2 regions of the Gordonia sp. CNJ-863 genome follow, and region 1 is predicted to be linked to the other one. Evidence: riboswitches for the same ligand, from Rfam matches in the RefSeq annotation. Region 1 holds a riboswitch; the other holds the start of a gene.

Evidence for each region. A riboswitch is a leader RNA that binds a small molecule or an ion and turns the genes downstream of it on or off. The one in region 1 is predicted to bind cyclic di-AMP.
Region 2: it holds a riboswitch for cyclic di-AMP, as region 1 does, so the genes downstream of both, BJF87_RS05130 (transglycosylase family protein) here and BJF87_RS24170 (C40 family peptidase) in region 1, are expected to answer to the same signal.

Annotation. Positions count from the first base shown of each region.
Region 1 is NZ_MKKG01000088.1:80,843-88,552, forward strand. Features, by position in the region: gene BJF87_RS24160 (DEDD exonuclease domain-containing protein) at 1-1,822, opposite strand, end outside; gene BJF87_RS24165 (hypothetical protein) at 2,156-2,386, shown strand; cyclic di-AMP (ydaO/yuaA leader) riboswitch at 2,494-2,724, shown strand; gene BJF87_RS24170 (C40 family peptidase) at 2,742-3,422, shown strand; partial or broken gene BJF87_RS24175 (NlpC/P60 family protein) at 3,590-4,638, shown strand; gene BJF87_RS24180 (hypothetical protein) at 4,648-6,048, shown strand; gene BJF87_RS24185 (glycosyltransferase family 4 protein) at 6,048-7,172, shown strand; gene BJF87_RS24190 (NADP-dependent oxidoreductase) at 7,490-7,710, opposite strand, start outside.
Region 2 is NZ_MKKG01000009.1:59,996-67,705, reverse strand. Features, by position in the region: gene BJF87_RS05140 (SDR family NAD(P)-dependent oxidoreductase) at 1-412, opposite strand, end outside; gene BJF87_RS05135 (helix-turn-helix transcriptional regulator) at 498-1,352, shown strand; gene BJF87_RS05130 (transglycosylase family protein) at 1,464-2,099, opposite strand; cyclic di-AMP (ydaO/yuaA leader) riboswitch at 2,106-2,303, opposite strand; gene BJF87_RS05125 (MoaD/ThiS family protein) at 2,560-2,808, opposite strand; gene moaA (GTP 3',8-cyclase MoaA) at 2,819-3,907, opposite strand; gene BJF87_RS05115 (flavin reductase family protein) at 3,921-4,466, opposite strand; gene BJF87_RS05110 (hypothetical protein) at 4,474-4,683, opposite strand; gene BJF87_RS05105 (cold-shock protein) at 4,925-5,338, shown strand; gene BJF87_RS05100 (DUF2771 family protein) at 5,376-5,909, opposite strand; gene BJF87_RS05095 (MFS transporter) at 5,906-7,710, opposite strand, start outside.

The DNA of each region.
Region 1 (7,710 bases):
GCTGCGCCGCCCGTGGTGTCCGGTGCACAACGGCGCGGGCGTCGGAGCGGGCGTCTCGCGCGGATTGTGACCAGCCGCGCCGGCGTTCGGCGCAACCCGCCGGGAGTGCCACGGGATCAGTGGTGGACACGATGCGGGCCCCGGGTTCGGTCATCCACCGATAGATCAGTGCGACCTCCTCGGCCGGGGCTCCGCGCAGCGGCCCGGGCTCGGGGATGACCGTCTCGGCGGCGGCGACGAGAGCGTCGACGACCGGCATGGGGGAGACGCCCCGCCGTGCACGCCCGGCCGCCGCGAGCCGTCCGTGACGGACGACGGCGAAATGCCAGCCGCGCTCCTCATCGGGACGGGCGACGACGATTTCGGCGATCGCGCACAGTGCGGCCAGCCGCTGACACCGCGCCAGGGCGTCGATGGTCAGCGCGAGCCGGTCGCGATGGCGGGCGGCGGTCTCGAACATCTGCGCCTCGGAGAGTTCGGCGAGGCGCGCGGTCAGCTCGTCGAGGAGGTCGTCGGTCTCGCCGCGCATCAGCCGGCGGGCCGCGGTCACGCGCGGCAGGTAATCCGGGACGGTCTGGGGTTGCGCCGCGGCGGCATGGCATCCCCCGGGCTGACGGACGCCATCGGGAGTGGGGCACCAGTGGTACCCGGTGGCGCCGAGGCGCTTGGTGCACGTGCGCAGTCCGGCGGCCGCGGCGATCACGTCGGCCACTGTCGCCGCGTTGTTGCGGTTGCCCACCGGACCGATGGATTCGTCGGTGGGCGTGCGGCTCACCTTGAGGCGCGGGAAGCGCTCCTCGGTGAGCGTCACCCACCATCCCTTGTGGGGCTGCGTCGAACGCCGGTTGTAGGCCGGCGCGTGGGCAGCGAGCAATCGCAGCTCGCGGACGGCCGCCTCGAGCGCGTGAGAACACTCGACGACGTCGACGCGCTCGGCCAGCAGGACCATCTCGGTGATGCGGCGTCGGGGATCGCTGCCGGAGAAATAGGAACGGACGCGGCGTCGGAGGTCCACCGCGGTGCCGACATAGAGGACCTCGTTCGACGGTCCGCGGAAGAGATAGACGCCCGGCCGCGCGGGCACACGGTCGGCCATCTGACGTTTGGCCCGCAGGCGCGGATCGGTGCGCGGCAGATATGAGGTGAGTTCCCCGACCGTCGAGATGCCCTGATTCCCGACGCGTTCGAGGAGACGGTGGAAGACCTCGACGGTGGCGCGGGCGTCGTCCAGGGCCCGGTGGGTCGGACGGACCGAGACGTCGAAGAGTTCGGCGAGGGCGCTCAGCTTGACCGTGGGCGCCTCGTCGCGGGGCAGGATGCGACGGGCCATCGTCACGGTGCAGAGGCTGAGGCTGAACGGCCAGTCCAGGTGGAGCCGGAGGGCGTTCTGCCGCAGGAACCCCATGTCGAAGCGCGCGTTGTGGGCGACCAGGATCGCGCCGCGGGCGAACTCGAGGAACGAGGGCAGCACAGATTCGATCCGGGGGGCGTCGGTGACCATCGCCGTCGTGATCCCCGTGAGCGTGACGATCTGCGGAGGGATGGGCCGGCCGGGATCGACGAGGGTGGCGAACTCGCCGATCACCTCGCCGCCGCGGATCTTCACCGCGCCGATCTCGGTGATGCGGTCGCCTGCGGGATTCGAGCCGGTGGTCTCGAGGTCGACGACGACGAGCGTGGTGTCGAACAGAGCGCGATCGCTGAACTCGCTCGACATGGCGTCGCCGCCGGTGGCCTGGTCGGCGGCCTCGAGATCCGCGAAGGTCAGCTGTCCCGAGATCACCTGTCCTGCGGCTGCACCGCCACCATCCCTGCGCGTCACGAGGCGAACATTAGTTCGACGCACCGACACGGCGGATGTGACACCCCGATCGTTCGTTCCGTTTCGGTCCCGGGGCCGCGGCGGGGACGTACGCCGATGTCACCTGTTACTCGTGTGACGCATGTGTCGAACACTGTGCGAGCGAGTTTGTCGGTGGTGGTCCCTAGTCTCCATCTCGAAGTGAGAGATCGACGCCGACGGCGCCGAAATCGCCCGCCGTGACCCGCCCGATCCGGAGTTCAAACGCCTCCGACGGCCAGATGAGATGGAGATCACACGATGCATGTCGACTGCGCAACCTGCCCGGCCCGCCCCGTCGCCTGTGACGGGTGCATGATGACCGTGCTTTTCGGTGGCCCGAACTGGGACGATGCACCCGTTGAAGGTGGAGCTTCGGTAACGGTGCAGGCCCTCGACGACGATGCGGAACTGGACCTCGCGATCGATGTGTTCCAGTCGGCTGCAATGGTCACCAGTGCCGCTGCACGATCTGCAAGAACCGAGAAAACTGCACGTCAGAAGCCATTTCGCGTCATCTCGTCGACCGAACTCCGGGCGGGCTGAGAAGCGGTGGCGAACTGCGTGTCTGGTGCCTAGTGGACACAGCGCCGACGATTTCGTAACCTTTCTGAGACCTTTGCGGAGCGTCCCGCTTCAACAGAAGTGGTCCGCACAAGTCACCGCTCAATCGCCCTCACGGGCGAACCGGGGAACCACTTACTTCGGGCAGCGCGGCCAGGGATGTCGGTACTGACACGACCAGCTGAGACTGTCCCGATCGGGGTGAATCGCGTCAACGCGCAAACGTGTCCTTCTGGGATACGGCTGTGCCGAAAACGCGTAGGGCCACTCTTCCGGCCCGAACCCGACAGCTAACTCGGTCGGCGGTACAGGGAGAAACTGAAGGAGAACTCGCTTCGTGGCCAAACATCGTTTGGAACAGCCCAATCGTGGGAGCACGGTTGCCAAGAAGGCGGTGATCGCTGGATCGATCACGCTCGGTTCGCTCGCTGCCGCGGCCGGCCCTGCTCTTGCAGCCCCGGTCCACACCCCGCTCGGTACCTTCGAGATCCCGGCACTGCCCGGTGAGCAGAAGGCCCCGGAAGCGGCCCCGGCACCCAAGCCCGTCGCGAAGTCGCCGGCTGCCACGGTCGAGATCCCCAACGTCGGCCAGTTCACCATCCCGGGTATCGGTCAGAACCAGATCCCGCAGCAGTTCCGTCCGCATGGTGGCGCCCCCCTCGGGCAGCCTCAGCTGACCGCCGGCCAGAAGGCCGTCAAGGCTGCGGAGAGCAAGATCGGCTCGCCGTACTCGTACGGTTCGGCCGGCCCCAACGCCTTCGACTGTTCGGGTCTCGTCTACTGGTCCTACAAGCAGGCCGGCAAGAACATCCCCCGTGACAGCTACGGCCAGCTCGGTGGCGGGCGCGCGGTCTCCTACAGCGAGGCCAAGCCGGGCGACGTGATGATCTTCAACGGTGGCGGCCATGCCGGCATCTACGTCGGAAACGGACAGTTCGTCCACTCCTCGACCTACGGCACGCCCGTGAAGCGTGACGCGGTCAAGGAATGGCAGCTCACCGGTATCCGGCGGTACTGAGACCAACTGAACAAGAGCATCAGGAGAGGGCGGGTCGCGAGCTTTGTGCGATCCGCCCGATCCAGTCTCGGGGGCCATCGGGGGAACTTAGGGTGGTCCGCGGGGGAGGAACGAAGCGGTAGAGGAGTGACTGGACCGTGCTTTCCGGGGAGGGACTAGTGAACGCGATGCGTCTGCGCGCTCGATCGGGCCCGATGATGCTCGCCTTGTGTCTGCTGGCGGCGATCGTGACCGTCGTCCCGCTGACGACCGGCGGCGTCGGGCAGGCCCAGGCCGCGCCCGCGCGATCGGCGGACCAGCTTCTCGATCGATACAAACAGCTCGGCACCGAGGCCGAGAAGACCACCGAGGCGATGCACAACGCCAAGATCGAGTACGACAAGCAGCGCTCGGTCGTTGCGCAGGCCAAGCGGGCCGCGGCCGACGCCCAGCGCAAACTCGACATCAGCCGTGAGCAGCTCGCCTCCTACCAGGCCAGGGTCGACGCCATCGTGCGCGCCAGCTACCAGGCGCCCGCGTCAGCGGTCTCTACGCGGTGATGGTCAGCGACTCGCCCCAGGCGCTGCTCGACCAGATGTCGGGACTCGACATGATCTCGCGGCAGGCCGCTTCCGACCTGACCGCCATCAAGAAGGTCCGTGCCCGCACCGCGGCCGCCAAGAAGGACGCCGACCAGACCGCACTCGCGGCGTCGGAGGCCGTCTCGCGCGCCGAACGGGTCCGCGGAGACCTCCAGACCAAGCAGGCCGACCTGCAGATGCAGGCGATCCAGATCCGCGCGATCTACCAGTCGATGACCGGCAAGCAGCTCGCCGCCCTCCTCGGCCCGAAGTTCGACTTCGACCCGCGGATCGTCCCCAAGGGCACCGCCGCCGCACTCGTCGCGGTCCAAGCCGCGCTGACGCGCATCGGCGATCCCTACGTGTGGGGCGCGACCGGCCCGAGCTCGTTCGACTGCTCGGGTCTGATGGTGTGGGCCTACAAGCAGGCCGGCAAGACCCTCCCGCGGTCGAGTGAGGCGCAGTTGGCCGGCGGTCAGCCGGTGTCCCGCGAGGACCTCAAGGCCGGCGACCTGGTCATCTACTACCCGGACGCCCACCACGTCGGGATGTACGTCGGTGACGGATACGTCATCCACGCCTCGACCTTCGGTGTCCCGGTCAAGGTCGTCCCGCTCGACGAGGCCGGTCCGTTCAACTCCGGCCGTCGGTTCTAGACTCCACTGGTGGTTTCACTCCGCGGGCGTTGGCGCCCGACGCTCGCGTCCGCGGTCGTGCTGCTCATCGGTGTGACCACCGGATGCGGCGGCCAGGAGCCGTCCGCGGCCGACGGGTCGATCTCCCGTGGCAGCCCCTCGACGACGTCGACCCCGGCCAATCCCTACGAACAACAGCGTGCCGAGGGCGTGACGCGCCTGCTGGACGACCTCACCGCGACGATCACCTCCGGGGAGGTGCAGAAGATCGGGTCGCTGCTCGACGAGGCGGCGACCCCGGCGTTCGAGAATCGCTGGGTCACCGCGGCGGAGAACTTCCGTCCCCGGCAGTTTGTCCGCGGAGACTCCGACGGTCGGTTGCAGTTCGCCCGTTTCCGCTACCAGCTGGCCCCCACGGAGGAGGCCGAGGCACTGGTACCCGCCGAAGTCCAAGGCCTTCTCGACGCGAACGGCAGTTCGGACGCCTGGGTGGCGCCGGTGGAGCTGCGCTACGCCCTCGGTGGTGAACGCGCACCCGGTGTCGACGAACCCGAGGTCGTCGTGACGACCCAGTTCGTGGTCGCCCGCTACGGCGACGAGTGGAAGCTCGTCGGCGACACGGGGGCACTCGGCGGGGAGCCGACCCCGCCCCAGCTGTGGGAACTGCCCGGACTGTCTGTCTCCGACGCCGCCACCGCCGGCGGGACGTCGGTGATCGCCCGCTATCTCCGCACCAGCCCGGCTTCGGCGAACCTGCGCAAGCTGCTGCCCGACGCCGTCGACGCGGTGACCGCTTTCTGGGGAGAGTCCTGGGATCGGCGCGCCGTGCTCGTGACCACCTCCGACCAGGACGAGTTCGCCGCCCTGGTCGGGCAAGGCGGCGCGATAGGTGCGGCGGCCGCGGCGACCGTCTACAGCCGGGTGGATTTCCCTCGGCGCACCGCCATCGGCCAGCGCGTGGTCTTCACCCCGGCCGCCGATGATCTGGCCCCGCCGACGCTCGCCGTCGTGTTGCGTCACGAACTCACGCATGTTGCGGCCCGCGCGCAAACGGCTCTCGACGCCCCCCTCTGGATCACCGAGGGAGTGGCCGAATATGTCGGCCGCAAGGGCACATATCGCCGCCTCGCGGACGCTGCGCCCGACCTGACCGAGACGGTCCGGGCGGGAAACACTCCCACCGCGCTGCCGGACGATGCTGCCTTCGCGATGGACGGCCCGACCTCGCAGCTCGCCTACCAGAGCGCATGGTCGATGGCCGCGTACGTCGCCGATCGTTACGGGGAGGAGCGCCTGAAGCGGTTCTATCTCGGGGTCGCGGCGACCGCCGACCCGGCTCGCCAGGATGCGGCCATCCGGGCCGCGCTCGGTGTCAGCCGCGGCGAGCTGGTGACCGGGTGGGGCCGATGGCTCGAGGGACAGGTCCGCTGATGGCACGAACCCTGTTGATCACCAACGACTTCCCGCCCCGACCGGGTGGGATCCAGTCGTACCTGCAGAATCTGGTCGATCTGCTCCCGCCGGAGGACATCGTCGTGTACGCGCCGCGGTGGCGCGGCCGATCGCACATCGACTTCGACGCCGAGGTGCCCTACCGGGTATACCGCCATCGCACGACCCTGATGCTGCCGACCCCGTTCGTCGCCCGGCGCGCGGCGGAAATCATTCGGCGCGAACAGATCTCGACCGTCTGGTTCGGTGCGGCTGCGCCGCTCGCCGTCCTCGCGCCTGCGATGCGCCGTGCAGGGGCACAACGCATCCTCGCGAGCACCCACGGTCACGAGGTCGGCTGGTCGATGCTCCCCGTTGCGCGTCAGGTCCTGGGCCACATCGGTCGCCACACCGACGTCATCACCTTCGTCAGCCGGTACACCCGAGGTCGATTCGCGTCGGCCTTCGGTGCGCACGCGGCACTGGAATACCTGCCGCCCGGCGTCGACGTCGCGCGGTTCTCGCCCGATCCTGTTCTGCGGCAGAAGTTCCGGGACCGCCACGAGTTGGGCGACCGGCCGACGATCCTGTGCCTGTCGCGCCTCGTGCCGCGCAAGGGACAGGACGTGCTGATCCGGGCGCTGCCGCTCATCCGTCGAACGATGCCCGACGCCGTCCTGGTGATCGTCGGCGGAGGGCCGTACGCGGAGAAGCTGCATGCACTGGCGACGCGGACCGGTGTCGAGGACCAGGTGATCTTCACGGGATCGGTTCCGGCCGAAGAACTCTCGGCGTACCACAACATCGCCGACGTCTTCGCGATGCCGTCCCGCACACGCGGGGGAGGGCTCGACGTCGAAGGGCTCGGGATCGTCTACCTCGAGGCGTCGGCCACGGGTGTACCGGTGGTTGCGGGTCTGTCCGGCGGAGCACCGGAGACGGTCGTCGAAGGGGTCACCGGCACGACGGTGGACGGCACCGATGTCGACGCCGTCGCCCTGGCGATCCTGTCGATCCTGGGCGACCGGGCCGCTGCGGCTGAGATGGGCGCTGCCGGACGGCGTTTCGTCGTCGACAACTGGCAGTGGAGTCAGATGGCCGCCCGGTTGCGGCAGTTGCTCTGAGGCACTGAGCCCCTGGGCCTCTTGGCTGCTGAAATGCACCCCTGAAAAGCGCCCCCGGTTTCCGCCCCGCGTCGAGAACCGCCCCCGAAAAGCGCCCCCGGTTTCCGCGCGGCGTCGAGAACCGCCCCCGAAAAGTGCCCTCCACAGCACTGCCGGCATATCACTCGCGGTGCGGCGCTGGAGGGCGGAGATCAGGGGCGCTTCTCGGGCCGGGGCGGATTCGAGGGGCGGAAATCGGGGGCGCTTCTCGGGCCGGGGCGGATTCGAGGGGCGCTTTTCAGCGGGCCGACGCCTGGCCAGGCCGGTCCGTCGCCGAATTACGCCTCGGTCGACACCTGTACGACGATCTTCCCGCGCACGTGCCCGGACTGGCTGCGCTCGTGGGCGGCGGAAGCGTCGGCCAGGTCGAAGACCTCGGCGATCTCCGGCTCGAGCTCGCCCGCGTCGCCGAGCCGGGCCAGAGCGGCGAGATCCGCGGAGTCGGGGCGGACCCAGACGTACTCGCCCCCGAACTCGTCACGCGCCCGAGCATCGGTGA
Region 2 (7,710 bases), on a different contig from region 1:
CGTTCATCGCGATCCAGTGCGCGCGGAAGTTCACCGTGAACTGCCGCTCGATGTCGGTTTCCGTGGTGTTCTGCAGCGGACCGGGTTCCTCCTGGACGACGGCGCCGTTGTTGAACGCGCCGTCGAGGCGGCCGTGGAGCTCCCCGGCGCGGGCGACCGCGGCGTGCACACTCGCATCGTCGGCCAGGTCGAGGGCGACCGCGTGAGCGGTGCCGCCCGTCTGCCGGATGTCGTCGACGATTCGATCGAGGGCGTCGACGCCGCGTGCGCAGAGCACGACCGAGGCGCCTTCATCGGCGAAAAGATGCGCGGCAGCCGCGCCGATCCCGCGGCTGGCGCCGCTGATGAAGATGACCTTGCCGGTGAGCAGGCCGGTGGACGGGGTGGACCGGGTGTCGGTGTTGTGGGTCATGACCCCAGCGTTGCTGCGGCCGCCGAGCTCATTCAGGCACAGGCTGTACTACTCTCCGCCGGCCGATTGCACGCACACTCGACGTATGGACAAGCACGGACTCGCCTCGTTTCTGCGGAGTCGACGTGAGCGTTTGCAGCCGGAGGACGTCGGTCTGCCGGCCGGTACCCGGCGTCGGACTCCCGGGCTCAGGCGGGAGGAGGTCGCGGTGCTCGCGCACATCTCGACCGAGTACTACGTGCGGCTCGAGCAGGGCCGCGCGCCCCGGCCGTCGGCGGAGGTACTCGTCGGCATCGCCGGTGCGCTGCTGCTCACCGATGAGGAGTCCGATCACCTGCACATGCTCGCCGGGACAGCCCCACCCCGGACCGCCCTCCACCGGCGTGATGTGCGTCCGAGCATCGTCGCACTGCTGGACCGCATGCCGCAGACCGCGGGATTCGTGATGTCGGCGATCTTCGAGGTTCTCGCGTGGAACGACCTGGCCGCCGCGCTCATGGAGGATTTCGCCGAACTCGGCCCGGACGAACGGAATCTCGCGCGTCGCGCGTTCCTCGGGGACGGCGCATCGGCAGCGCTGTACGGAATCTCCGACGGCGCGGAGTTCCGGCATCACGTCGTCGCCAGGTTGCGGCTCGCGTCGACCCGCTATCCGTCGGACCCGGCGGTCGTCGGTCTCGTCGAGGACCTCCGGGCGGGCAGCGAACAGTTCGCGCGGCTGTGGGACCAGCACGACGTCGCGGCCGCGCCGACGCTCCGGAAGAGTCTGCAGCATCCGGTCGTCGGGAAGATCACGGTCGACTGCGATTCGCTGGAGCTCGCCGAACGGGACCAGCACCTGGTTCTCTACAGTGCGCCGGCGGGTTCGGCGGACGCCGAGGCACTCGCTCTACTGCAGATTCTGGGATCCGACGCTGCGGGGTTGTCGGAAACCAGCTGAGAATTGGAAAAGGGCCCCGCACGGATCAGTCATCGTGCGGGGCCCTTCGTCTGGGTCCCTCTGTGCGCTGCGGATTGTGTCCGAGCTGCTACAGGTAAGGGTTGCTACTCGTCAGGGGTTGGGCAGCAGGTGCTTGTTGTCGTTGAACATCTTGATCTGATCGGGGCTCAGCGAGACACCGCTGTTCTTGGCCGCGTTCCAGAGGTTCTCGACCTCGGGGCTCACACCGGCATCGGTGAGAACCGAGGTGACCTGCTTGGCGACGTCGTCGGTGGTCCTGGCCTCAGGGGCCTTGACGAGGCTGAAGCTGCCGTTGCCGTCCTGGAGCTTCTTGACGATCGGGGCCGGGACATCGCTCGGCGCGGTGCGCGGGGTGTGGCCCGACAGGCCGACGCCACAGGTGGGCCATGCGCCCTTGCCCTGCGAGGCGAGCACGCGCTCGGCGACGACGATCTGCTCCTCGCGGGTGGCCTGCTCGGCGGTCGGGGCGAACTCGCCGCCGCCGTGGCCGCTCCAGGTGCTCGGCGAGAACTGCAGGCCGCCGTGGTAGCCGTTGCCGGTGTTGATGGCCCAGTTACCGCCGGACTCGCACTGGGCGACCTGGTTCCACTCGGCGTCGGTCGCGGCATTCGCGGTACCGGTGCCCAGGAGTGCGGCTCCGCCACCGAGGACGGCGCCGGTGAGGGCGACCTTGGTGATGGTCTTGGTGGTCGAGTTGGTCGTCTGCTTGCGGTGACGTCCGGACATAGATCGAATTCCTCTCTCCACGCGCCTACGAAGTCAGCTGTCGGGTTCGAGCGAGAGGCTGCTCGGCCCCAGTGCGTCACCATGATTTGTTAACCACGGTTCTGCGCCTGGGACTTAACCCCGAGGACACCGTGTGTGGTGCCCGGTCTCAGGGGATGAGGTTGGGTCCCCCGTCCTCGCTCCTAGATTTCGTGCGGTCGTTCCCACCGGCGGAGCGAGGCTCGGCGCGGCCGGCGGGACGTATGTTCTGTTTCCTTACCGTGACCTTCGAGAAGGTCGCTTCGTACAGTACGTCCTTCGATCGGCCGATTCACCTGCTTGTCCACAACTTATTTTTTCTCCAGAACCTGGTCTCCCGACCAACTTTCGGCGTCCTCGCAGTTCATCGCGCCGGATGCGGTCCCGTGGCCATCTCGTTACCGCTCCGTTATGTGAGAAAGGTCACAGGGCGGCTGTGGTGTCAACCACCGGCGAACGGGGGGAGGACGTCGAGTGTCGAGCAGATGCCGAGCTGTAGTGAACGGTCAGTGAAGGCCGTTTCGTCGCGGAGGTAGGAACACCGCTCGAGGACCGTCGCCAATTCGGGGTTGCCGGCGGACAGCGTCGACTCGAGGTCTCCGAGGGTGGCCGCGGGCTCGATGTCGACGACGCGCGACTCGGTGCCGGCGGCGGCGCGAGCAGCGGCGAAGAAGCGGACGGTGAGGTTCATCGGGGCGAGCCTATCCGCCGATGGCGGACATGGGCCGCGTCGGCTGCACGAAGCCGGCCGCGTTCACCTCGTGTCCGGGAGCCTTCTGCCACATGTCGGTGCGCCACAGCGCCGCGATGGCGGCGTCGACCTCGTCGTCGGGCAGCGTGCGCAGCACAGCGCGCAGATCGGTCTCCGACGACGCGAACAGGCAGTTGCGCAGCGACCCGTCGGCGGTGAGCCGGGTGCGGTCGCAGTCGCCGCAGAACGGGCGGGTGACCGAGGCGATCACCCCGACCTTGGCCGGGCCCCGTGACGTCCGATGGCCGTCGACGATCCAGGTGGCCGCCGGGGCGCTGCCGCGCGGTGCCGGATCGGGCAGCAGATCGAACCGTGTGCGAAGCGTCGCCAGGATCTCGTCGGCGGTCACCATCCGGGCCCGTTGCCAGGCGTGGTCGGCGTCGAGGGGCATCTGTTCGATGATGCGGAGTTCGTAGCCCTGTTCCAGGCAGTAGGCGAGCAGGTCGGGGATGGCGTCGAGGTCGGCGCGGTCGGGGAGCACGGCGTTGACCTTGACGGGGTCGAGACCCGCGCGTTTGGCGGCGGCGAGACCGGCCAACACGTCGTCGAGCCGATCGCGCCGGGTGATCTGGGCGAACCGTTCCCGGTCGACGGTGTCGAGGGAGATGTTGATGCGGCTGAGCCCGGCGGCGACGAGACCGTCGATCCGCCGCGTGAGACCCAGACCGTTGGTGGTGATCGCGATCTCGGGTCGCCGGGGCAGGGCGGCGACGGCGCCGATGACCTGCTCGAGGTCGCGGCGCAGCAGGGGCTCCCCGCCGGTGAAGCGGATGCGTTCTATCCCCAGATCCCGGACCGCGACCGTCAGCACACGGATCAGTTCGTCGGCGCTCAGCACCGCGTCGTTGGGCATCCAGTCGAGTCCCTCGGCCGGCATGCAGTAGGTACAGCGCAGATTGCATCGGTCGGTCACCGAGACCCGCAGGTCCTTCGCGACCCGCCCGAACGTGTCGCGCAGGGGTCCCTGCGTGGGCACGTCCGATGGTGCCGCGGCCGTCATCGACCGTGGCGTGGGGATCCCGAGGCCGACCGTGCTCATGCTGTCCTGCAGATCACGTGGCGTTCGGGTCTTTACGGGCCTCGAGAGCACGGAAGGTGCTGGCGTGGAACACAAGCGGCTCGACGCCGGGATCGGCGCGCAGGGTGCTGATCTCCAGCAGCACGACGGTGTGGTCGCCGGCCTGGATCTCGTTGTGGATGGTGCACGACAGATGGGCGGCGGCGTTCGGGACGAAGACGGCCCCGGCGTCGGTGCGCAGCGGTGTGATGCCGTCGAAACGGCGCTCCGACGGACCGGCGAGCTGTTTGCAGACGTCGGTCTGGTCGCCGGCGAAGACGCTGACCCCGATGGCCGGCGCGGTACGGATCTGCGGCCACGTCGTCGACGTGTTCTGAACGCACACCGACACCAGCGGAGGGTCGAGGGAGACGGTGGTGAAAGAACTCGCCGCCATTCCGATCAGCGTGGTCGAATCTCCCTCACCCTGTAGGCAACACACCGCGACGACGCCGCTGGGGAAGCAGCTGAACGCTGCCCGGAGAGCCTTGGCGTCGGAGACGGGGGCGAGGTCTGGGGTGGTGTCGATGGTCGCTGTCACGGGGTCCTCACCTGGCTCGGCGTCCGGCACGGAGTGCGTACACCAGGCCGAGGAGAAAACCCAGGGGTGCGCACATGGTCAGCAGGTAGACGAAGGTCGGTGCCGTGTCGCCGTCGGTGACCAGCGGGGTCACGAACAAGGCCACGAGGGCGATGAGTCCGATCGCGAAGATCACCATGGCCACCTGCAGCAGCCGCGGGGACGTCGTCTTCTGCATGCCGTCTACGGTAGTGCACTCTCCGGGAGGGCGACGTCGCGCAAGGGTGTGACGGGTTGGGCTGAGGTAATGGTGTGACCGCGGGGTGGGGTGTTGGCTACCATGGGGCGCAGCAGGCGCCTTGCATCCGTCTGGGCCCATACGGACTTTCCGCCGTGGGTCGTGTGATGGGTGACGGCGTCTTTTGTTGTGACAGGCAGATCCGCAAGAGATCTACGACGTACAGATGAGGGTGAGCACAGTGCCGACCGGCAAGGTGAAGTGGTACGACGCGGACAAGGGCTTCGGCTTCCTCGCTCAGGAGAGCGGTGAGGACGTCTACGTCCGTTCGTCCGCCCTGCCCGAAGGGGTGGAGGCCCTCAAGCCGGGGCAGCGGGTGGAGTTCGGCATGGCCGCCGGTCGCCGCGGGCCGCAGGCACTGAGCGTCAAGGTTCTCGAACCCGCGCCGAGCGTGTCCAAGAACGTGCGCGAGGCCGCCCGCAAGGACACCAAGCGGCACACCCCCGATGAACTGCACGGCATGGTCGCCGATCTGATCACCCTGCTCGAGGGCAAGGTGCAGCCGGACCTGCGCAAGGGGCGCTACCCCGACCGCAAGACCGCGCAGCGGATCTCCGAGGTCGTGCGCGCGGTCGCCCGCGAACTCGAGAGCTGAACCCCGGTCGTCGAGCGCCGACCTCGACGCCGCGGTGTCAGCCGAGGTACTGCAGGAAATTCTCCGGTGCGGTCTGTGCTGCCAGCACTCCGCGCGGGATGATCTCGTCGTTCTGCGTCAACCGGGCCGACGCCGGGTAGACGGTGACCCCCAGCAGGACGAATTCGGGTGCCGTCTTCAGCGTGACCGTGTACGTCTCACCCGACGCCTGGGGCTGCTCGTCTTCGACGAGCCCCTTCGGCGTCCAGTAGACGGCCGCGAGGTTCCAGGGTCCCTTCGCGATGTCGCCGGAGACCGACAGCATCACCGTGTCGCCGACCGCCACCGGAACCCGGGGCGCCTCGCGCTGCGACGTGCCGAGCGGCGGGTCGCACTCGTCGAGCATCAGGTCGCACCACCGCACCGGTTCGACGGTGTAGAGGTTCTTGCCGACGGCGAGGTGCACGTACGGCCGGTCGTCGTGCGTGGAGTTGCGGGTCAGCAGGAACACCGAGACGCCGACGACTGCGACGAACGCCACCACGACGATCGCGATGATCGAAAGTGCCTTCTTCTCACCACTGCTGATCACGGTCGGCGTTGTCCTGTCTCGTCGGGGGTGGAGCGGTCACCGGGTGGCCGGTGACCGGAGTTCGGGAACGGTGCCGTCGACGGCATCCGCGTGGTCGTCGGCCGCTGGGAATGCGCCCGGGTCGGTGCCGACCCCGGTCCGGTCCGGCGTGCGGCATCGTCCGAACCGGCGGCCCGGAAGGCGACAGTCGGTGCGGCGTGGTCGGGGCGTCGACCGCCCAGACCCGGCACCAGCGATGTGCCGCGGGTCGTCATCACGGTCTGGAGCAGGCCCAGCCCGAGCAGCACGGCGACGACGGTGAAGCCGATCCACAGGGTCGGGGGCAGCAGCACCCCGAGTGAGGCGCCGAACACCCACGACAACTGCAGGACCGTCTCCGAACGGCCGAAGGCCGAGGCGCGTGACTCGTCGGGCAGGTCGTCCTGGATCGACGAGTCGAGGCACACCTTGCCGATCGCGCTGGCGCCCGAGGCGACCAGCGCGGCGACCGCCGCGAAGAGGATGTTGCCGAAGATCGCCGCGAGGACCGCGACGACGAAGCAGGCCACGGTGGCCCAGACGATGATGCCCGGCGGGTTCTTCAGCTCCAGCCGGGTGCCGACGCCGTTGCCGATCATGTTGCCGACGCCGGCGGCGGCACCGACGGCGCCGAGCAGCAGCAGCTGCGTCCAGTCCGATGCGTCGCCCTGCTGGGCCTTGGCGTAGAAGGCCACGAACAGCGTCAGGAAGCCGGTCAGGATGCGGATGGTGCCGTTGCCCCACAGACCGGCCACCACCGTGCGGCCCAGCGGCTGACGCATCTTCGCGGCGAGCATCTTGGCACCCTCGCGAGCGCTGGTCGGCTCGTGTTCGGGCATCGCCGAGCGGGCCGGTTCGCCGTGATAGGTCAGGGTCGTGGGGATCTCGCCCTCGGTCGACTCGACCCACGACGGGATGCGCATGCACAGGTAGGCGCCGGCCGCGGCGACGATCGCCAGCCACACCATGGCTCCCGGCAGATGCAGCGGCAGCAGTTTGCCGAGCAGCATCTCGATCAGCGCGGCCACCGCACCGCCGACGATCGTGCCGCCGATCAGGCCGAAGGTGGTCAGGCGGGAGTTCACCCGCGGCAGGTCGATGGTCGGGGGCACCACACGTGGGGTGACCGCCGATTTGAGCACGCCGAAAGATTTCGACAGCACCAGCAGGCCCAGCGCGCAGGGATAGAGCACCCACGGGTCGTACTCGAGTTGCTGGGTGGCGTCGTTCCACTGGACGTTCGACATGATCAGCAGCGCCAGGATGACGCGCAGACCGAAGGTCGTGGCCATCGCGATACGACGCCCGCGCTGGAGTCGGTCGAGCAGCGGACCGATCAGGGGAGCGATGAGTGCGAACGGCGCGATCGTCAGCGCCAGATACAGCGCGACGTTGGTCTTGGATTCACCCGACGCGGCGGCGAAGAACAGGGTGTTGGCCAGCGCGACGGCCATCGCGGCGTCGGCGGCGAAGTTCGCGATCACCGGCAGGGTGAGCGCAGTGAGGCCGGACTGGTCGGCGCCGTCGGCGGTCGCGGCCCGGTGGATCTTGCCGATGCCCTTGCCCGTCAGCTCGCGGCTGCGCATCGCGGCGACGCGCATCACGGTCAGCTTCTTGGGCGTTCGCGGCCCGTGGTCGGCGGGCATCGCCCGGGTCGCCGACTCGTCGTACTGCGGCTGACCTCGCTCGTCGAGCGGCGGCAGATGCGGATTGTGGGTGGGCGGGGGCAGGTAGGCATTGCGGCCGGGACCCGGTCCGGGTGGCGGTCCCCAGCCGGGTGCGG